2 regions of the Streptomyces sp. DT224 genome follow, and region 1 is predicted to be linked to the other one. Evidence: riboswitches for the same ligand, from Rfam matches in the RefSeq annotation. Region 1 holds a riboswitch; the other holds the start of a gene.

What was found. A riboswitch is a leader RNA that binds a small molecule or an ion and turns the genes downstream of it on or off. The one in region 1 is predicted to bind cyclic di-AMP.
Positions count from the first base shown of each region.
Region 2: linked by a shared signal. The riboswitch ahead of ACLQ2N_RS25620 (M23 family metallopeptidase) and the one ahead of ACLQ2N_RS10720 (transglycosylase SLT domain-containing protein) in region 1 are both predicted to bind cyclic di-AMP.

Region 1 is NZ_JBNCLI010000004.1:71,201-78,562, forward strand. Features, by position in the region: gene ACLQ2N_RS10710 ((2,3-dihydroxybenzoyl)adenylate synthase) at 1-992, opposite strand, end outside; gene ACLQ2N_RS10715 (2,3-dihydro-2,3-dihydroxybenzoate dehydrogenase) at 1,040-1,894, opposite strand; cyclic di-AMP (ydaO/yuaA leader) riboswitch at 2,317-2,501, shown strand; gene ACLQ2N_RS10720 (transglycosylase SLT domain-containing protein) at 2,505-3,371, shown strand; gene ACLQ2N_RS10725 (FG-GAP repeat protein) at 3,592-5,112, shown strand; gene ACLQ2N_RS10730 (antitoxin) at 5,197-5,385, shown strand; gene ACLQ2N_RS10735 (SpoIIE family protein phosphatase) at 5,523-7,362, shown strand, end outside.
Region 2 is NZ_JBNCLI010000010.1:260,659-268,020, reverse strand. Features, by position in the region: gene ACLQ2N_RS25630 (M16 family metallopeptidase) at 1-615, shown strand, start outside; gene ACLQ2N_RS25625 (M16 family metallopeptidase) at 642-2,024, shown strand; cyclic di-AMP (ydaO/yuaA leader) riboswitch at 2,253-2,417, shown strand; gene ACLQ2N_RS25620 (M23 family metallopeptidase) at 2,431-3,270, shown strand; gene ACLQ2N_RS25615 (GntR family transcriptional regulator) at 3,478-4,182, shown strand; gene ACLQ2N_RS25610 (HPr family phosphocarrier protein) at 4,354-4,635, opposite strand; gene ACLQ2N_RS25605 (GNAT family N-acetyltransferase) at 4,809-7,362, shown strand, end outside.

The sequences.
Region 1 (7,362 bases):
AGCGCCGGTTCGAGCCGTCGGGCGGCCGTCTCACTGTATTTGGCGCCGCCGACCAGGATCAGTTCGAGGCTCGACAGGTCCTGCTCCGCCGAAGCGGCAGCGTCCGTCCAGACCAGGGCGAGCGGCGGGACCATGCCCGTCATGGTGACGCGCTCCCGCTCGATGACCGGGAACGCCGTGGCCGGGTCGGGGCGCGGGCAGAGGACCACGGTGCCGCCCGCGTACAGCGTGCCGAGCCAGCCGGGCGAGCTCATCGGGAAGTTGTGCGCGGCGGGCAGGACCACCAGGAAGCGGGTGTCCGCGTCGACGCCGCAGATCTCGTTGGAGCCGCGCAGCGAGTAGATGTAGTCGTCGTGCGTACGGGGGATGAGCTTGGGCACCCCCGTGGTACCGCCGGACAGCTGGAGGAAGGCCAGATCGTGCGGCTCGGGCCCGTCCTCCGGGTCCCCGGCCGCGTCGCACGGCACGTCGGACAGGGCGGTGTGCTCGCCGGGGTCCCCGACGACGAACACGTGCTTCAGGGTGGGCGCCTGCTCCCGTACGGCGGTGGCCAGCGCGCGGTGGTCGCATCCGGCGTGCTTGTCCGGGATGACATAGGCGACGGCCTCGGCGAAGGAGCAGAAGTAGCCGATCTCCGCCTCGCGGTGGGCGGGCAGCGCGTATACGGGAAGCGCGCCGATGCGGAAGAGGGCGAAGACGACCTCGGCGAACTCGGCGATGTTGGGCAGCTGGACGACGACCCGGTCGCCCCTGGCTATCCCGCGCGCCCGGAAGCCCGCCGCCAGCCGGGCCGCGCGCTCGTCCAGCTCCCGGTACGTCCAGGCGCGGCGCTCGGGCGCGGGGTCGATCAGCGCGACGCGGTCGCCGTGGGCCTCGGCCCGTTCGCGCAGCATGCTCGTGAAGGTCTCGCCGCGCCAGTGCCCGGCCGCGCGGTAACGGGCGGCGAACTCGGCGGGCCAGGTCGGGGCGTCTTCGTACGGTGAGGCGGTCATCGTTCCAGGACTCCAGGGGGCGTTTGCGGAGGTGCCGGGCGGACGGGTCAGGCGCGCAGGGTGGCGCCTCCGTCGACGTACAGGTCGTGCAGGGTGATGTGGCGGGCCCGGTCGGACACGAGGAAGGCGACCGCCTCGGCGATGTCGGCCGGTTCGGCGATCCGGCCCAGCGGAATGCCCGTGCGGTAGCTCGCCAGGTCCCCGGCTATGACGCGCTGGGCGGCTGGCCCGTCGTCGTGCGCCTCATCGGCCGGCCACATGCCGCGCTGCATGTCGGTGAGCGTGGAGCCGGGCGAGACCGTGTTGCAGCGGACGCCCCGGGGGGCCAGTTCCAGGCCGAGGCACTTGGTGAACATGACGGCCGCGGCCTTCGACGCGGCGTACGCCGCCATGGTCGTGCGGGGGATGCCGGCGGCGTTGGACGCGACGGTGACGATGCTGCCCGCGCCCCGGTCCGCCATCCGGCGCGCGACGGACCGCGAGACGTGGAACACCCCGTCGGTGTTGACGGCGAATGTCGCCCGCCAGTCCTCGTCGGTCAGCTCGGTGACCGGTGAACAGCGCAGTATCCCGGCGACGTTGACCGCGATGTCGAGGGCGCCGAGCGTGTGCTCGGCCTCGCCGACCAGGGCCTCGACGGCCGCCGCGTCCGTGACGTCCAGCGTCCGGGCGACGACGTCCCCGTCGTGCTCCCGGGCGAGGGCGTCGACCCCCTCCGGGGCCGCGTCGGCCGCCAGAACCCGGCAGCCGCGCGCGACGAGGGCCCGCACGACCGCCTCGCCTATGCCGCGTCCGGCTCCCGTCACGAGGGCCAGCCGGCCGGTGAGTTCCTGCTCGACGGGGGCGACGGCGGGCGCGGCGGTGGGGGGACGGCGGGAGGAAGAGGCGGAATGCGGCGCCATGGTCCTGGGATCTCCATGTGACGGTGAACGGGAAACGGCAACACTTAGGTAAGCCTAACCATAGGGTGATCACGTGGGCGAGGGGGCCTGAACCGGCGATCCACGACGCGCGCGCGTCGCGCCATGCCCCTTTTGTCGACCAGTGGGCAAAAGGTCAAGGAAGGGCGATCAAAGAGGGTTTGGTGCGGTCAAACGCCTCAAAACGGACGAACGTGAGCAATCTGATTTCAGTGGGCAGCGTCACGTCGGCCGTTTCTGACGCAGGATCCGATCTCCCGGTTCCCAGTCGTGCCAAGAAATTTGACTTCCCCCGGCGCGGGCGATCATGAGCATTTCCTTTGATTGATCTTGCAAAACAATTGTGATCAGCAATTCCGGGCTTGTTCCGGCCGTCGTTTCTCGCTTACGGTCCCGTCATCAATCCGGATGGAACGCCGAATCCTGCCGCCGTCCGGGAACCCGACCACTCACGTACGGCAGGAGCGGGGGACCCAGGTTTGCCGCCGGTCCGGAATCCGGAGCGGCTAGGGGTGAAGTCGCCATGCGCGACCGGACATCTCCAGTCCGAACCCGACAGCTCACCTCGTAGGCGACGGAGAGGAAATACGCCATGCCCATCATGGGTAAGCACCGTCGTGCCAAGTCCGCGTCCCTGACCCGCGGTTTCATCGCCGTCAGCGCGGGCGGAGCCGTTCTCGCGCTCCCCCTGATCACGGCCGGATCGGCCTCCGCCGCCCCCGCCAAGTCCGTCGTCGCCGAAAAGGCGGCGGCCCCGACTTCCGTCGCCGGCAAGGGAATTGCCGTCCGCGAGGCCGCGCCCTCCACCTATTCCGTGGTGTCCGGCGATTCGCTTTACAAGATCGCCCAGGGGCATTCCCTCAGCGGCGGCTGGGAGCGGCTGTACAAGGACAACCGCGGTGCTGTCGGCAGCAACCCCGACCTCATTCACCCGGGCCTGAAGCTGACCATTGGCGCCACGTCCGAGGCCGCCGCCCCGAAGGCCGCGGAGAAGAGCGCATTCAAGGCGGAGACCGCCGAGAAGAACGGCGACGCCGCTCCCCGGACCGAGAGCGCCGACCGCGCCGACCGTTCCGAGCGCACCGTCGTCCCGGTCGCCGCCGAGAAGCCCGCCGAGACCCAGGCGGCCGTCACGTACACCGACGACCTCGACGGCTGGATCAAGGAATCCCTGGCCATCATGGCGCAGCAGGGCATCCCCGGCAGCTACGACGGCATCTACCGCAACATCATGCGCGAGTCCTCGGGCAACCCGATGGCGATCAACAACTGGGACGTCAACGCCGTCAACGGCACGCCCTCCAAGGGTCTGCTCCAGGTGATCCAGCCCACCTTCGACGCCTACCACGTGCCCGGAACGTCGATGGACATCTACGACCCGGTCGCCAACATCACGGCCGCGTGCAACTACGCCGCCGCCACGTACGGCTCGATGGACAACGTCTTCGGCGCGTACTGATCCACACCGGCCCCGCGCTCGGGGCAGGGCCGTGAGCAGGGGTGGAAAGGAGCGGAAGCGCTCCTTTCCACCCCTTTCGCATGCCGTACCGCGCGTGTCGCGGAAAGACCGTACAACCCTTGTGCCACAAGACGTGTCGAACAGGGCGTCCAGGAAGACAGCGGGCTCTTCCCGGCGCCCCCCGGACCCGCCCGGCCATCCTTGATCCAAGGAGCCACTTGTGCGTACGTACCGTTCGGCCGCCGTCCTCGCGGCCTCGCTCCTCCTGCTGACGGGTGCGGCCATCGCCGCGCCCTCCGCCTACGCCGTCACCTCCGGCGCCACGCACGCGAACGACCGCCACAGCGACTTCGACGGCGACGGCCACGAGGACGTGCTCATCGGCGCTCCCGGCGGGACCATCGACGCCAAGCCGGGTGCCGGGTTCGTGACCGTGCAGTACGGCTCCGCGCACGGCCTGGGCACCAGCCCGTCCGCCGTCTTCAGCCAGAACACCCCAGGGGTACGCGGCGCCGCCGAGGCCGGTGACTCCTTCGGAGCGTCCCTGGCCACGGGAGACCTGAACGGCGACGGCTACGACGACGCGATCGTCGGCGTTCCCGGGGAGGACATCGAGCCCGTGGGCGACGCGGGCGGCGCCGTCGTGCTGTGGGGGTCGCCGCAAGGGCTCACCGGAGCCGACAGCGACTGGCTCCAGGCCGCCGAGCCCCGCGCTTGGGCGAGATTCGGCAGCGCGCTCGCGGCGGCCCACTTCAGCCCCGACATCCCCGGCGACGAACTGGCCGTGACCGACCTGTACGACCTCATGCTCTTCCGCTACGAACCGGCCCTGCTGAAGAAGGGGGTCGCGCCCCTGGCCCCCGCCCAGCGCGAGAACGTGATCCCCGCCGAACCCGGACACGAGATCGCCCCGAAGTCCCTGACCACGGGCGACTACGACGGCAACGGCCTCGACGACCTCGTCGTCTCCGGGACGAGCGCGGGCGCCGCCCGCGGGCAGGGCTGGTCCGCCTACTTCTCCGGCCAGGTGCAGGGGCTCCGCTTCGAGCGCTCCCTGCGCGGCGGCCCCGCCGTCGCCACCGGGGACATCAACAACGACGGCTACGACGACCTGGTGACGGGCGACCCGTACCGCTCCGACGGCACCAGCAGCGACGCGCCGGAGGGCGGCGTGGTCGGCGTCTACTACGGCAGTGCCGGTGACGGCCCGGTCGTCGGCGCCTCGGGGCCCGGCACCGAGCCCGCCTGGTGGTCCCAGGACTCCCTGGGCGTCCCCGGCGTCTCCGAGCAGGGCGACGGCTGGGGCACCGGCCTGTCCGTGGGCGACACCGACGGCGACGGCTACGCGGACGTGGTCGTCGGAGCGCCCGGCGAGGACGTCGGAGCACCGGGCGCGGACATGTCGCGCATCGAGTCGGGGGCCGTATGGCTGCTGCGCGGCGCGTCGGACGGTCTCACGACGGCCGGCGCACGCTCCTGGAACCAGGACTCCGGGGAGGTGCCCGGGGTGACCGAGGCGTACGACGCCTGGGGCGCCCGGGTCCGCCTGACCGACCCCGACGGCGACGGGCGCTCCGACCTGCTCGCCGCCGCTCCGGGTGAGGACGGGGGCAACGGGGTCGTCTGGGTGCTCCCCTCCGGGGCCGACGGTGTGAGCGCCACCGGATCGTGGACCTTCGACGGCGGATCGCTCGGCGCCCCCCGGACGAAGGCCCGCCTCGGCGAGGCGATCGACGAGTAGGGCCGCCGAGCCCGTCCGTCCCGGAATGCGCGGGCACGGCGGGGCGTGGATGCTGGAACGGTCAGCGTCTCTAGGAGGTCAGTCATGAGCATGCTCGACAAGATCAAGGGCATGATCAAGGGGCATCCGGACCAGGCCCGCCAGGGAGTCGAGAAGGGCGGCGACTACGTCGACAAGAAGACCGGCGGCAAGTACGGCGGCCAGGTCGACTCGGCGCAGCAGAAGATGAACGACCAGCTCGGTGACCGTCGCCCGCCCGACGAGGGCCGGTAGGCGCTCGCAGGGCCGTGAGGGAGCGGTGGACGCCACAGCCGTGGTGTCCACCGCTTCTGCGTGTCCGCGCCCCGCCGGGCGCATGGGCCGGGCGGCTCCGACGTGCCGCACCGGCCGGCCGGGAGCATCCTGGCTGTGTGACCTGGCACGGCGCGGCCGGGCGGCTGCCCTTCGGCCCGAGCGACGGCCCGCCCGCACAACCGGAGGACGGCCGGGCGCCGGGCGACCTGTCCCTGGTGCTCGCCCAGTCCGTCGTGAACGCCGTCGAGGCGGTCGGCGGCCGGGCCGGCGGGGTCTACCTCCCCTCGCGCACCCCCGGCCTGCTCCGGCTCGCCGTCCTCGCCGGGCTCCCCGGCCCCCTGTTCCGCCCCTGGTGGCGGATGCACGTGAACCGGCCGTTCCCGGTCGCCGAGGCGTTCCGCACCGGCAGCCCGGTGTACCTCGCCGACGCCGAGGACGCCATGCGTCGCTTCCCGCAGCTGATGGCCGGACTGCCGTTCCCCTTCGGCTCCCTGTACGTGCCTGTGCTGCGCCGACGCGCACCGGTCGGCGTCCTCGTCGTCCTGCGCGCCGCGACCGGCGACGAGCCGGTGCCCACCGCCGACCGGGGCCGTCTCCAGCACGTCGCCCGCGGCCTGGGCGCCGACCTTGCCGCCCTCGCGGAGGCGGGCGTCCGGCCGGAGTGGGAGGGCGAGCCGCTCCCCGTACAGCTGCCCGCCAGGACGTCCCCGCCCGTGCGCATCGGCCGCTTCGACTGGAACCTCACCACCGGTGCCGTCGAGGCCGACGACGACCTGTCGGCGATCCTCGGCACCGGGACCGGCCGCTTCCCCGGCACCATCGACGCCCTGGCCGCCCGGCTCGCACCGGAGGACGTCTACGGGCTCTGGGCGCTCGCCCGGCAGGCGGCGGGATCCGGCGGCCCCGTCGTACGCCGGATGCGGCTGCGCGGCCCGGACGGGCGCTCCCACCTGCTGGAGGTGTCCGGGCGCCGGCAGGCGCACGAGGGGCCCGGCGGGCACCTGACCGGCTTCCTGGTGGACCTGGGCATGGACCCGGTCGTCGCCGAGGCCGCCGACCGGCTCCCGCGCGGCATCTTCTCGCTCGACCGCTTCGGCCGCTTCACCTACGTCAACCCGCTCGCCGAGGACATGCTCGGCCGGTCCCGCGCCGCCCTGGTCGGCCGGGTCTTCTGGGAGGCGCTGCCCTGGTTCGCGAACCCGGCGTACGAGGACCACTACCGGTCCGCGATGATCTCCGACGCCCCGGTCCACTTCCTCGCCCGCCGCGACCCGCCCCCCTGGCTCTCCGTCTCCCTGTACCCGGGGCAGGACGGCCTGACCGCCGTCCTCACGCCCGCCGAGAAGCCCGCCTACGCCCCGGACTCCGTCGTCACGCCCGGACTGGGGCTCGGCTCACCGGCCGACCGGTCCGCCGCCCTCTACCGGCCGGTCGCCCTCGCCATCGCGCTCACCGAGGCCGTCACCGCCCGGCAGGTCTCCCGCGTGGTCACCGAGGAGCTGCTGCCCGCCTTCGGCGGCCGGCAACTGGCGATCTACCTGCTCAAGGAGGGCCACCTCTACCTGGAGTGGGAGACCGGCTTCCCACCGGGATTCCTCGACCGGTTCGACGCGGTCGGCCTGGACGCCCGCATCCCCGGCGTGGAAACGCTCACCACCGGGCGCCCCATCTTCTTCGAGTCGATGCAGCGCCTGGCCGCCGCCTACCCGGGCATCCCCATGGACACCGACGTCGGCGCCCGCGCCTTCCTCCCGCTCATCGCCTCCGGGCGGCTCGTCGGCTCCTGCATCCTCGGCTTCGACCAGCCGCGCGGCTTCAGCCCCGAGGAGCGCACGGTCCTGACCGCCCTGGCCGGACTCATCGCCCAGGCCCTCCAGCGGGCCCAGCGCTACGACACCGAGGCCGCCCTCGCCCGTGGCCTCCAGGACGCCCTGCTGCCGCACCGGCTGCCCGCCG
Region 2 (7,362 bases), on a different contig from region 1:
GAGGTACGCGAGGAGGTGCCGGCGCGCGCCCTGATGGCCGCGTACCGGCTGCCCCACGACGGCACCCGTGAGTGCGACGCCGCGGACCTCGCCCTGACCGTGCTCGGCGGCGGCGAGTCGTCCCGGCTGCACAACCGCCTGGTCCGGCGCGACCGTACGGCCGTGGCCGCCGGATTCGGACTGCTCCGGCTCGCCGGAGCGCCCTCCCTGGGCTGGCTGGACGTCAAGACGTCCGGCGGCGTGGAGGTGGCGGAGATCGAGGCCGCGGTCGACGAGGAGCTGACCCGGTTCGCCGAGGAGGGCCCCACGGCGGAGGAGATGGAGCGCGCCCAGGCCCAGTTGGAGCGCGAATGGCTGGACCGCCTCGGCACGGTCGCGGGCCGCGCCGACGAACTGTGCCGGTACGCCGTGCTGTTCGGCGACCCGCAGCTCGCGCTGTCCGCCGTGAACCGGGTCCTCGACGTCACCGCCGAGGAGGTCAAGGCCGCCGCGCAGGCGCAGCTGCGGCCCGACAACCGGGCGGTCCTGGTCTACGAACCGGTCGAGCCCGCCGAGGCAGCCGAAGAGGCCGACGCCGCCACCGACACCGACGCGCACGAAGGGGCGGACCAGTGACCGACGCTGCCGCGACTGAAGTTTCGATGCAGTTCCACCCGCAGCCCGCCCCCGGCGTGGCCCGCCCCTGGGCCTTCCCCGCGCCCGAGCGGGGCTCCCTGCCCAACGGCCTCACCGTCCTGCGCTGCCACCGCCCCGGCCAGCAGGTCGTCGCCGTCGAGATCTTCCTCGCCGCCCCCCTGGACGCCGAGCCCGAGGGCCTGGACGGCGTGGCGACGATCATGTCGCGCGCGCTGTCCGAGGGCACCGACAAGCACAGCGCCGAGGAGTTCGCCGCCGAGCTGGAACGGTGCGGCGCCACCCTCGACGCCCATGCCGACCACCCCGGCGTCCGGGTCTCCCTGGAGGTCCCGGCCTCCCGCCTGGCCAAGGCGCTCGGCCTCGTCGCCGAGGCGCTGCGGGCGCCGGCCTTCGCGGACAGCGAGATCGAGCGCCTGGTGCGCAACCGGCTGGACGAGATCCCGCACGAGCACGCCAACCCGGCCCGCCGCGCGGCCAAGCAGCTCTCCAAGGAGCTTTTCCCGGCCACGGCCCGCATGTCGCGTCCGCGCCTGGGCACCGAGAAGACCATCGAGCGGATCGACGCCGCTGCCGTGCGCGCCTTCTACGACGCGCACATCCGCCCGTCCACCGCCACCGCCGTGGTCGTCGGCGACCTCACGGGCATCGACCTGGACGCGCTGCTCGCCGAGACCCTCGGCGACTGGTCCGGGGACGCCTCCGAGCCCCGCCCCGTCCCGCCGATCACGGCCGACGACACCGGCCGGGTGATCATCGTGGACCGCCCCGGCGCGGTGCAGACGCAGCTGCTGATCGGGCGCATCGGCGCGGACCGCCACGACAGCGTGTGGCCCGCCCAGGTTCTCGGCACCTACTGCCTGGGCGGCACGCTGACGTCCCGGCTCGACCGGGTGCTGCGCGAGGAGAAGGGGTACACCTACGGCGTGCGGGCCTTCGCCCAGGTGCTCCGCTCCGGCGCCGCCGACTCCACCTCGGGGGCGACGGGCGCCGCGATGCTCGCCATCAGCGGTTCCGTGGACACCGAGTCCACCGGTCCGGCGCTGGACGACCTCTGGAAGGTGCTGCGGACGCTGGCCGCCGAGGGGCTGACGGACACCGAGCGCGAGACGGCCGTGCAGAATCTCGTGGGCGTCGCGCCCCTGAAGTTCGAGACGGCGGCCTCCGTCGCGAGCACTCTCGCCGACCAGGTGGAACAGCACCTCCCGGACGACTACCAGGCGACGCTGTACGCGCGTCTCGCTGAGACCGGCACGGTGGAGGCGACCGCGGCCGTGGTCAGCGCCTTCCCGGTGGACCGGCTGGTCACGGTCCTGGTCGGCGACGCCTCGCGCATCGAGGAACCGGTCAGGGCGCTCGGCATCGGAGAGGTGTCGGTCGTCACCGGCTGATCTGTCGGTCAGCCCGCTGAGCGGGCTACGAGGGCTCCGGCGCGCGGTCGCCGGAGCCCTCGTGCGCGTCCGGCCGCTTTCCGGCCGCTGTGCACCTTTTGCTCGCCGAGGGGCCGGCTCGCCCTGTGGGATGCGCTACAAAACCCCTTGTCCGTTTGGTGGTGGGAAGTCCGTCCGCTTAGCGTCGGGTCCGCTGTCCGCCACTCGTACGCGCATCCGTGACGTACCGGGCAGCCATCGCCGAGTCCCCGTCAGGCGCGAGCCCGGGGAGCCGGGGACCCACGCAGTCCCTGGGGTGAATCGGATGCCCGCGCTCCGTCAGCGGAGGCGTCCGTAGGAGACCTTCCTGCTCCGAACCCGTCAGCTAACCCGGTAGGCGAGAAGGAAGGAAAGGACCCGTCACCCCATGGCGTTCACCCGTGCCACCGGGAAGCACCGTGCCCCGAGCCGCCTGACGCGCGCCGGCGCCAAGGCCGTCGGCGTCGCCACGCTCGCCGCCGGCGGTGTCATCGGCTCCCTGGCTTCCCCGGCCCTCGCCGCCGACGACGGTACGGCCCCCGCCGCCACCGAGACCGGCCTCTCCCAGCTCCTCGCCATCGAGAGCACCCTCGCCGACCGGATCGACGCCCAGGCCGAGGCGCAGCAGCACCAGGCCGAGGCCGCCGAGAAGAAGGCGGCGGCCAAGGCGACGGCGGTGGCCAGGAAGAAGGCCGAGGCCGCGAAGAAGAAGGCCGTCGAGACGGCGGCCAAGGCCAAGGAAGCGGCCACGGCGAAGGCCAGGGCCGCCCGCGAGGCGTCCGCCCGCGCCGGCCGCTCCTCCGCCCGCACCGCGCTGGGCTCGTCCTACCGGCTGCCCGTCGCCGGCTCGTACGTGACCACCGGCTACAAGTCCAGCGGCTCGCTCTGGTCCTCCGGCAGCCACTCCGGCATCGACTTCCACGCCGTGTCCGGAAGTTCGGTCGTCGCCGTCGGCGCCGGCACGGTCGTGGAGGCCGGCTGGGGCGGGGCGTACGGCAACAACATCGTGCTCCGGATGGCGGACGGCACGTACACCCAGTACGGCCATCTCTCCTCGATCGGCGTCTCCGTCGGCCAGAGCGTCGCGGCCGGCCGGCAGATCGGGCTCTCCGGCTCGACCGGCAACTCCACCGGCCCGCACCTCCACTTCGAGGCCCGGACGACGCCCTCCTACGGCTCCGACATGGACCCGGTCGCCTATCTGCGCGCCCACGGCGTCAGCGTCTGACGGGCTCAGGCCCCTGCCGAAGGCCCCGGCATCCCGCCGGGGCCTTCGCCGCGTCCGCACCTCCGTGTGCGCCTTCGGCCGCTGCGCCGCGGCAAAAGATATTCACGAATTCCCGCCCGGCATCGGAAATGCGAGCGCATTGCAATAGAGTCACGCCAGAGGTGTCGATCGGCCGCTGTTCGCGGGGATTGAGGCGGAGGTTCGGACATGCGTGTTCCGGCGCATTCGGTATGCACGGCAATCCGTGACGACATCGTCTCCGGTGTCTTCGAACGCGGCAGCCGGCTCACCGAGGAGGTGCTCGCGCGGCGTTACGGGGTCTCCCGCGTCCCCGTACGGGAAGCGCTGCGCACCCTGGAGTCGGAGGGCTTCGTCGTCACCCGCAGACACGCCGGAGCCTGCGTCGCCGAGCCCTCGGAACAGGAGGCCGCCGACCTGCTGGAAGTCCGCATGCTGCTGGAACCGCTGAGCGCCGCCCGCGCGGCCCAGCGCCGGACGGAGGCCCACCTCAAGGTGTTGCGCGGCCTGGTCAGGCTCGGGCAGGAGCGGGCCCGCCGCGGTGAGGGCGAGGACCTGCGCTCCCTGGCCGGCTGGTTCCACGAGACGCTGGCCCAGGCATCCGGCAGCCCGGGCCTCATCGCCCTGCTCACCCAGCTCCGCCACAAGATCGCCTGGATGTACGCGGTCGACCAGCCGGCCCGCCCGGCGGAAGCCTGGGCCGATCACGGGGCCCTCGTGGACGCCGTGGCGCGCCGGGACGCGGAGCGGGCGAGGGCCCTGGCCGCACAGCTCGCCGAACGCCATGGCGCCACGCATCGGCTCCGCCGCGCCGCCCGTCCCGCCGGCGTGCCCCGGGCCGGCCGTGTGAGGGCTTCGCAACCTGCCGTACACACCGCGAGCGGCCGGAATTAACAAAGGGCGCGTACAAATAAAGAAAGGCGCGTGTGAAAAGGCCGGGACAAGTGGCGCCGCCCATTCTTTCCGGGTCGCCGCCACTTCGCCCCGCACACGTAAAAGCCGCGGCGCCCCATGCAGGGGGCCGCGGCTTTCCCGTGAGAATTCCGGCGGTGTCGGCCGCTCGGCTCAGACGGTCTCCGGAAGCTCCTCGAGGCCCTCGGCGACCAGCTTCGCCAGGCGGTCCAGAGCCGCCTCGGCGTTGTCCGCGTCGGACGCGAGCACGATCTCCTCGCCGCCCTGGGCGCCGAGACCGAGCACCGCGAGCATGGAGGCCGCGTTCACCGGGTTGCCGTCCGCCTTGGCGATGGTGACGGGAACGCCGGAGGCCGTGGCGGCACGGACGAAGATGGAAGCGGGGCGGGCGTGCAGGCCCTCGGCCCAACCGACGTTTACGCGGCGCTCAGCCATGGTTCTGCCCTTCAAGAATCAACGGTTGTCTAGACCAGTGTCTCATGTGGTGCGCGATGCTCCGGGCAGACCCGCGGGCCCTCCCGGGCGCCGCGTCCGCGGTCGTCCGGAGACCTCAGACTGCCCCGGCCCCGGCACCCCCGCGACCCGTGCGACAGCCGTAGGCTTTCCCCATGCAGCCCTCTCCGGAGCAGAGTCCGCAGCACGCCTACCCCGATCACTGGGAGGCGGACGTGGTGCTCCGCGACGGCGGCACCGCGCGGATCAGGCCGATCACCACGGACGATGCCGAGCGGCTGGTCAGCTTCTACGAGCAGGTTTCCGACGAGTCGAAGTACTACCGCTTCTTCGCGCCCTACCCCCGGCTCTCCGCCAAGGACGTCCACCGCTTCACCCATCACGACTACGTCGACAGGGTGGGCCTGGCCGTCACGGTGGGCGGCGAGTTCATCGCCACCGTCCGCTACGACCGGATCGACGCGACCGGCCGCCCCGCCTCGGCCCCCGCCGACGAGGCCGAAGTCGCCTTCCTCGTCCAGGACGCCCACCAGGGCCGGGGCGTGGCCTCGACCCTGCTCGAACACATCGCGGCCGTCGCCCGCGAACGCGGCATCCGGCGCTTCGCGGCGGAAGTGCTGCCCGCCAACACCAAGATGATCAAGGTGTTCCGGGACGCCGGCTACACCCAGCAGCGCAGCTTCGAGGACGGGTCGGTCCACCTCACCCTGGACCTCGAACCCACCGCCGAGTCCCTCGCCGTCCAGCGCGCCCGTGAACAGCGCGCCGAGGCCAAGTCCGTGCAACGGCTGCTCGCCCCCGGCTCCGTCGCCGTCATCGGCGTCGGCCGCACCCCCGGCGGCGTCGGCCGCACCGTCCTGCGCAACCTGCTCGGTGCGGGCTTCACCGGCCGCGTCCACGCGGTGAACAGCGCCCTCTCCGCCGGCCAGGACACCATCGACGGGGTCCCGGCGCACCGCTCCCTGGGCGAGATCGGCGAGGCGGTCGACCTCGCGGTGGTCGCCGTGCCCGCCGACCGGGTCCCGGAGGCCGTCGCGGACTGCGGCGAACACGGCGTCCAGGGCCTGGTGGTCCTCTCCGCCGGCTACGCGGAGTGGGGCGCCGAGGGCCGCGAGCGCCAGCGGGAACTGGTGCGCCAGGCCCGTTCGTACGGGATGCGGATCATCGGGCCCAACGCCTTCGGCGTCATCAACAACTCCGAGGCGGTCCGGCTCAACGCCTCGCTCGCCCCGGACCGGCCCGCCTCCGGGCGCATCGGCCTGTTCACCCAGTCCGGCGCCATCGGCATCGCCCTGCTCTCCGGGCTCTACCGGCGCGGCGCGGGCCTCTCCACCTTCATCTCGGCGGGCAACCGCGCCGACATCTCCGGCAACGACTTCCTCCAGTACTGGTACGAGGACCCGGACACCGATGTCGCCCTGCTCTACCTGGAGTCGCTGGGCAACCCCCGCAAGTTCACCCGGCTCGCCCGCCGTACCGCCGCCGTGAAGCCGGTGGTCGTGGTCAAGGGCGCCCGGCACAGCGGCTCCACCCCGCCCGGCCACGCCGTCCCCGTCAGCCGCATCCCCGACTCCACGGTCTCCGCGCTGATGCGGCAGGCGGGTGTCATCCGCGTCGACACGGTCACCGAGATGGTCGACGCCGGGCTGCTCCTCGCCGACCAGCCGCTCCCGGCGGGCGGACGCGTCGCCATCCTCGGCAACTCGGAGTCCCTGGGGCTGCTCACCTACGACGTGTGCCTGGCCGAGGGGCTCCGCCCGCGCCCGCCCATCGACCTCACCACGTCCGCCACCCCGCAGGACTTCCGGGACGCGCTGTCCGCGGCGCTGGCCGACGGGGCGTGCGACGCCGTGATCGTGACGGCGATCCCCTGGGTCGGCGAGAACGGCGAGGCGGAGTCGGGCGACGGCGAGGTCCTGGCCACCGCCCTGCACGCGGCGGCCGCCGCCGGACCGGCCAAGCCGGTCGCCGTGGTCCACGTCGAGATCGGCGGCCTGGCGGAGGCGCTGTCCGCCGCCACCAGCACGGTGGCCCAGCAACGCCCGGCCACCCAGCCGTTCGCGGCGGCGCAGGACGGTCCCACGGAGCCCTCCGCGCCGGCGCCCGGCACCGACGGCCCCGAAGGGGTGCGGCACGGCGGCCGCATCCCCGCCTACCCTGCCGCCGAGCGCGCCGTGCGGGCTCTCGCCGAGGCCGTCCGGTACGCGCAGTGGCGGCGCCAGGCGGCGGTGCCCGGGAAGGTGCCCGACTTCCTCGACGACACCATCGACCCCCAGGGCGCCGCAGCCCGCATCGACGCCCTCCTCGGCGAGGACCCCGACCCGCGCGGCCGGCCGCTCGGCCACGACGAGGCCCGCGAACTGCTCGCCTGCTACGGCATCACCGTCCGCCCCACGCTGGCCGCCCCCGGCCCGGAGGAGGCGGTGGCCGCCGCCGCCCGGCTCGGCTACCCGGTGGCCCTGAAGACGACCGCGCCCCATCTGCGCCACCGGGCCGACCTCGGCGGCGTACGCCTGGACCTCGACAGCGAGGCGGCCCTGCGCCGTGCGTACGGCGACCTCACCGACCTGCTCGGCAAGCCGACGGAGCTGCGGCCCGTCGTCCAGGCCATGGCGCCGCGCGGCGTCGACACCGTCGTACGGGCCACCATCGACCCGGCCGCGGGCGCCGTGCTCTCCTTCGGCCTCGCCGGGGCGCCTTCCGAACTGC